Regions from separate parts of the Streptomyces tuirus genome, predicted to be linked through region 2. Evidence: riboswitches for the same ligand, from Rfam matches in the RefSeq annotation. Region 2 holds a riboswitch; the other holds the start of a gene.
The links. A riboswitch is a leader RNA that binds a small molecule or an ion and turns the genes downstream of it on or off. The one in region 2 is predicted to bind S-adenosylmethionine.
Positions count from the first base shown of each region.

Region 1: it holds a riboswitch for S-adenosylmethionine, as region 2 does, so the genes downstream of both, thrC (threonine synthase) here and IGS69_RS08810 (aminotransferase class V-fold PLP-dependent enzyme) in region 2, are expected to answer to the same signal.

Region 1 is NZ_AP023439.1:3,373,236-3,376,437, forward strand. Features, by position in the region: gene IGS69_RS15355 (MoaD/ThiS family protein) at 151-426, opposite strand; gene thrC (threonine synthase) at 546-1,832, opposite strand; SAM riboswitch class I at 1,851-2,007, opposite strand; gene IGS69_RS15365 (glucosyl-3-phosphoglycerate synthase) at 2,163-3,107, shown strand; gene IGS69_RS15370 (alpha,alpha-trehalose-phosphate synthase (UDP-forming)) at 3,181-3,202, shown strand, end outside.
Region 2 is NZ_AP023439.1:1,899,349-1,902,550, reverse strand. Features, by position in the region: gene qcrB (cytochrome bc1 complex cytochrome b subunit) at 1-352, shown strand, start outside; gene trpD (anthranilate phosphoribosyltransferase) at 515-1,579, shown strand; SAM riboswitch class IV at 1,656-1,772, shown strand; gene IGS69_RS08810 (aminotransferase class V-fold PLP-dependent enzyme) at 1,952-3,202, shown strand, end outside.

The DNA of each region.
Region 1 (3,202 bases), 1.5 Mb from region 2:
GTTCCGATCAGGGGATCGGGATCGCGTTCCCCAACTGTACCGCGCTCAATCACGCAGAATTGCCCCCTCCGCTTCTCTCACGGAGGGGGCAATTCGATGAACTCTCAGTGACGGCCGTTACCGAAGGTAATAACAGGCCGCCCGACCGGTTCAGCCGCCGGCGACGGCGGGAATGATCGACACACCGGCACCGTCCGGCGTGGCCGTCTCCAGCCCCTGCTCGAACCGCACATCGTCGTCGTTGACGTACACGTTGACGAACCGACGCAGCTTGCCCTGGTCGTCCAGCACCCGGGCGGCGATCCCGGTGTGGTTCTTCTCCAGGTCGGCGATGACCTCGCCGAGGGTCCCACCATCGGCGGACACCTCAGCCTGCCCGCCGGTGTAGGTACGCAGGATGGTGGGGATGCGGACGGTGACGCTCATGACTTGCAACCTCCGGGTTGGGTGACGCACCTGCTTCTAGGGGCGCGGGGCTGTGTCGATTTGCGGCTCCGCCGCGCGGGCGCGACCAGCCCCCACAGGCCCGCAGCAAACAACGACGCTCAGACGAGCCCGGCCTCACGGAAAGACTCGAGGCTGGGACGAATGGTCGCCGTCAGACCCGTGCCCGCCACCGCATCCAGCGTCTTGAGACCGTCCCCCGTGTTGAGCACCACCGTGGTCTTGGACGGATCCAGCAGCCCGTTCTCCAGCAGCTTCTTGGTGACACCCACCGTCACACCACCGGCGGTCTCCGCAAAGATCCCCTCGGTCCGGGCAAGGACCTTGATCGCGTCGACGACCTGCTCGTCGTTCACGTCCTCCACCGCACCGCCGGTCCGCCGCGCGATGTCCAGCACGTAGGGCCCGTCCGCCGGGTTGCCGATGGCGAGCGACTTGGCGATGGTGTTCGGCTTCTGCGGGCGGACGACGTCGTGCCCGGCCTTGTAGGCGACGGACACCGGCGAGCAGCCCTCGGCCTGCGCACCGAAGATCTTGTACGGCTTGTCCTCGACGAGACCGAGCTTGATCAGCTCCTGAAGACCCTTGTCGATCTTCGTCAGCTGCGAGCCGGAGGCGATCGGCACCACGAGCTGGTCCGGCAGCTGCCAGCCGAGCTGCTCGCAGATCTCGTACGCGAGGGTCTTGGAGCCCTCCGCGTAGTACGGCCGGAGGTTGACGTTGACGAAGCCCCAGCCCTCACCGGCCGGGTCGCCGATGAGCTCGGAGCAGAAGCGGTTCACGTCGTCGTAGTTGCCCTCGATGCCGACGAGCTCGCCGCCGTAGACCGCGGCCATGACGACCTTGCCCTGCTCCAGGTCGTGCGGGATGAACACACAGGAACGGAAGCCGGCGCGGGCGGCGGCGGCGCCCACCGCACCGGCGAGGTTGCCGGTGGAGGAGCAGGAGAGCGTGGTGAAGCCGAAGGCGCGGGCGGCCTCCAGGGCCTGGGCGACGACGCGGTCCTTGAAGGAGTGCGTCGGGTTGCCGGAGTCGTCCTTCACGAACAGCTTGCCGGCGTCGACGCCCAGCTCGCGCGCGAGGTTGTCGGCCTTGACGAGCTTGGTCCAGCCGGGGTTGATGTTCGGCTTGTCCGCGACGTCGGCCGGGACCGGCAGCAGCGGGGCGTAGCGCCAGATGTTCGCGGGTCCCGCTTCGATGCGCTTGCGGAGCTCTTCGGTTTCGTAGGCCGAGAAGTCGTAGGCGATCTCCAGCGGGCCGAAACACTCCTCGCACGCGAAGACCGGGCCGAGGGGCACGCGGTGACCGCATTCGCGGCAGCTCAGCGCGGCGGCGGGGCCGAGGTCTACGGTGGATTCGGTGGTGCTTGCAACAGTCTGCGCAGCCATGTGAGGCGAGGCCCTTTCTCCTCATCTTCCTCACGACGCATCTCGCCGTGAGACGGATTTGGCACCTTCCCGAGCCGGGAGCCTCGCGCTGGCGGTCGACAGTGACCTACGAGTACCGACTGGAGGGTTGCCGGGGCTTCATCGGGCCGTTTCCCTCTGCCCCTCTGGATGAGCTGTATGTGGTTGTAAACGACGGCCGACCCCGGACATGCGATGGTCACCCGCGCTGTTCAAGACTGTAACCGACGACCAGGACAGTTGAGATAGTCGTCCGAACCGCGAGACGCGTCACATTCCGTCCCGCCGAGAGAACGCTAAGGAGCCGCCACGGTGCTGGAAGAAGTCGAGCGCTGGCTGAGCACCCGTTCCTGGTCCGCGAACGAGCGCCCGCTCCACCGGATCCTCGCCGCGAAGCAGCGCACGGGCCAGACGGTCAGCGTCGTACTGCCCGCTCTCAACGAGGAGGCGACGGTCGGGGACATCGTCTCCGTCATCCGCCACGACCTGATGCGGCAGGTGCCGCTCGTCGACGAACTGGTCGTCGTCGACTCCGGGTCCACCGACCGCACGTCCGAGGTGGCCGCCGCCGCGGGCGCGCGGGTGGTGCACCGGGACGAGATACTCCCGCGCCTGCCCGCCGTGCCCGGCAAGGGCGAGGTGCTGTGGCGCTCGCTCCTGGTCACCCGCGGGGACATCGTCTGCTTCGTCGACGCCGACCTCAAGGACTTCTCGTCCGACTTCGTCTCCGGGATCGTGGGCCCGCTGCTCACCGAGCCGGACGTGGACCTGGTGAAGGCCATGTACGACCGCCCGCTGGCCGGGGCCTCCGGGCAGGGCGGCCGGGTCACGGAACTGATGGCGCGCCCGCTGCTCAACATGCACTGGCCGCAGCTGGCCGGCTTCGTGCAGCCGCTCGGCGGCGAGTACGCGGCCCGCCGCTCCCTGCTGGAGCAGCTGCCGTTCCCCGTCGGGTACGGCGTGGAGCTGGGCATGCTGGTCGACGCCCTGCACCTGGCGGGCCTGGACGCCCTCGCCCAGGTGGACGTGGGGGTGCGCAGGCACCGCCACCAGGACGGGCAGGCGCTGGGCCGGATGGCCGCCGCGATCTACCGCACGGCCCAGCTGCGGCTCGCCCGCGGGCATCTGATCCGGCCGGCCCTGACGCAGTTCGAGCGCGGGGAGGACGGCTTCGAGCCGCGGACGTACTCCGTGGACACCGAGGAGCGTCCGCCGATGGTGGACATCGCCGAGTACCAGGCGCGGAGAGCGGCCTGACCGGGACGGTTTTCGGCCGGACGGGTCAGATCCGCACGTTTGAGCGTCCGGGGCCCGGGCTAGGTTGAGGCTTATGGCTTCGACGAACGGTGCTG
Region 2 (3,202 bases):
CATCGCCTTCGTCGTCACCAAGCGCATCTGCCTCGGCCTGCAGCGCCGGGACAAGGAGAAGGTGCTGCACGGCCGCGAGTCGGGCATCATCAAGCGCCTGCCGCACGGTGAGTTCATCGAGGTGCACGAGCCGCTCAGCCAGGAGCAGATGTACACGCTCACGGCGCACGAGCAGTACAAGCCGGCCGAGATCGGCCCGACGGTCGACGAGAACGGTGTCGAGCGCAAGGTGAAGGGCACCGAGAAGCTGCGCGCCAAGCTCAGCGACGCTTACTTCGGCGAGGGTGCCCAGATCCCGAAGCCCACCGCCGAGGAGTACCGGGAGATCACGAGCGGCCACGGCCACCACTGATCACTGCTTCGCCACGCCACAGAAGGGCCCCGTCCGCCCCCCGAGCTCGAAAGAGCAGGGGGCCCAGCCGGACGGGGCCCTTCGCCGTGTTCGCGGCTGGATAGGGTGGACCCGTTGAGACTCTCGTCCCGCAGTGCGGGACGCCTGACCCTGGAGCGGCTTATGAGCGCTGTGACCCCCGCTGGAGGCGACACCGCGGCGGGCCGCTCCTGGCCCCTGCTGCTGAACGGCCTGCTGGACGGCAGGCACCTGAGCGCGGACGACACTGCCTGGGCGATGGACCGGATCATGCGCGGCGAGGCGACCGACGCGCAGATCGCCGGGTTCGTCGTCGCCCTGCGCGCCAAGGGCGAGACCGTCGAGGAGATCAACGGCCTCGTCCGCACGATGTACGAGCACGCCAACGTCATCGAGGTGCCCGGGGCGACGGTCGACATCGTCGGCACGGGCGGTGACGGCGCGAAGACGGTCAACATCTCCACGATGTCCTCGATCGTCGTCGCCGGCACCGGCGCGAAGGTCGTCAAGCACGGCAACCGCGCCGCGTCCTCCGCGTCCGGGGCCTCCGACGTGCTGGAGAAGCTCGGCGTCAACCTGGAGCTGCCCCTGCGCCGGGTCCCGGAGGTCGCCGAGGAGGCCGGGATCACCTTCTGCTTCGCGGTGAAGTTCCACCCGGCGCTGCGGCACGCGGGCGCCGCCCGCGGCCAGTTGGGCATCCGCACGGTGTTCAACGCCCTCGGCCCGCTCACCAACCCGGCCCGGGTCCGCGCCCAGGCCGTCGGTGTGGCGGATCCGCGCATGGCACCGATCGTCGCGGGCGTCTTCGCCGAGCGCGGCAACTCCTCCCTGGTCTTCCGGGGCGACGACGGCCTGGACGAGCTGACCACCACGGCCACCTCCCGGGTCTGGATCGTCCGGGGCGGCGAGGTGACCGAGGAGGCCTTCGACCCTCGCGACGTGGGCCTGGAACTGGTCCCCGTGGAGGCGCTGCGCGGCGCGGACGCCTCCTACAACGCCGAGGTCGCGCGGCGGCTCCTGGACGGGGAGACGGGGCCGGTGCGGGACGCGGTGGTGCTGAACTCGGCTGCGGCCCTGGTGGCCCTGGAGCCGACGGAAGCGCCGCTGGCCGAGCAGATCCGCGCCGGGATGGCGAAGGCGGCCGAGTCGATCGACTCGGGCGCGGCGAAGCGCACGCTGGAGCGCTGGGTGGCCGCCAGCAACAAGTAGGAACCCGCCCGTACGGCGTCCCGCGATCCGGACTCGGGTTGCGGGGCGCCGATCTTTTCGCGTACGTTTCTGAGCAGGTCATGAGTGACAGTCATGAGGCCCCGGCCGACTGTCCGGCAACCCTCCGTCCGTGGCGGGGTGCCCCGGGTGAAGACCGGGCCGCAGGCAGCGAGGTCTGCGGCAAGCGCGGACCCCTCGCACGCTTTTGAAAAGTGTGGGGCCAGGGGTCCTGGTCGTCGAGGAGCTCTCCCGTGAATCAGCGAATGCGATAGGGCCGCAGAGCCCCGCCTCCGCATCCCTCTTTCCTTCACCCCCGCTTGCAGCCGTACCGGCTCGCGGGTGGATTCCATCTGCCTTCACGGGAGTTCCGCCATGTCTGTCTCCACCCTTGCCGCCGCCCCGTCCGTTTGTGCCCCGCTGCCCGTTCTGGGCCGGGATGTCACCGTGCCGCTCGTGACCGGCGGCGAGGTCACCTACGCCGCCCTCGACTACGCCGCCAGCGCCCCGGCGCTCCAGCGGGTCTGGGACGACGTCGCCGCCTACGCGCCGTACTACGGCAGCGTCCACCGCGGCGCCGGGTACCTCTCCCAGCTCTCCACCGACCTGTTCGAGAACGCCCGCCGGACCGTCGCGGAGTTCCTCGACTGCCGCGAGGGCGACCAGGTCGTGTTCACCCGGTCGACCACCGACTCCCTCAACCTCCTCGCCGCCGCGCTCCCCGCCGACTGCCGGGTCTACGTCTTCGAGACCGAGCACCACGCCTCGCTGCTGCCGTGGCGCGGCGCCCGGGTCACCTACCTCGACGCCCCGCGCAGTCCCCGCGAGGCCGTCGAGACCCTGGAGCGCGCCCTCGCCGACCGCACTGTGCCGAACGAGGCGGGCCACGGACCGGCCCTCGTGTGCGTCACCGGCGCCTCGAACGTCACCGGTGAGCTGTGGCCCGTACAGGAGCTCACGGAGGCCGCGCACGCCCACGGCGCGCGCATCGTGCTGGACGCCGCGCAGCTGGCCCCGCACCACCAGGTGTCCGTCGCAGACCTCGACGTCGACTGGGTCGCCTTCTCCGGGCACAAGCTGTACGCGCCCTTCGGCTCGGGTGTCCTGGCCGGGCGGGCCGACTGGCTGCGCGCGGCCGAGCCGTACCTCGCGGGCGGCGGCGCCAGCCGCAAGGTCGGCCGGCGGGAGGACGGGGGCGTGGACGTCGAGTGGCACGACAGCGCCGCCCGCCACGAGGCCGGGTCGCCCAACGTCATCGGCGCCTACGCCCTCGCGTCGGCCTGCAAGGCGCTGACCGAGGCCGGATTCGACACCCTCGTCGCCCGTGAGCAGCACCTGGTCCGCGCGGTGCGCGACGGACTGGCCGACGTCCCCGAGGTGCGGTTCCTTTCCCTCTTCGGTGACGAGGCGCCGCGGGTCGGGGTGCTCTCCTTCGTCGTCGAGGGCTGGAACAGCTCCCACTTCGCCGCGGCCCTGTCCGCCGAGTACGGCATCGGCGTGCGGGACGGGCTGTTCTGCGCCCACCCGCTGCTGCGCACCCTGCTCGGCAGCGACCCGCAGGCGCAAGGGGAGTGCGGGGCGCCGGAAGCCGCGCCCGGGGAGAAGTCGCTCAACGCGATCCGGGTC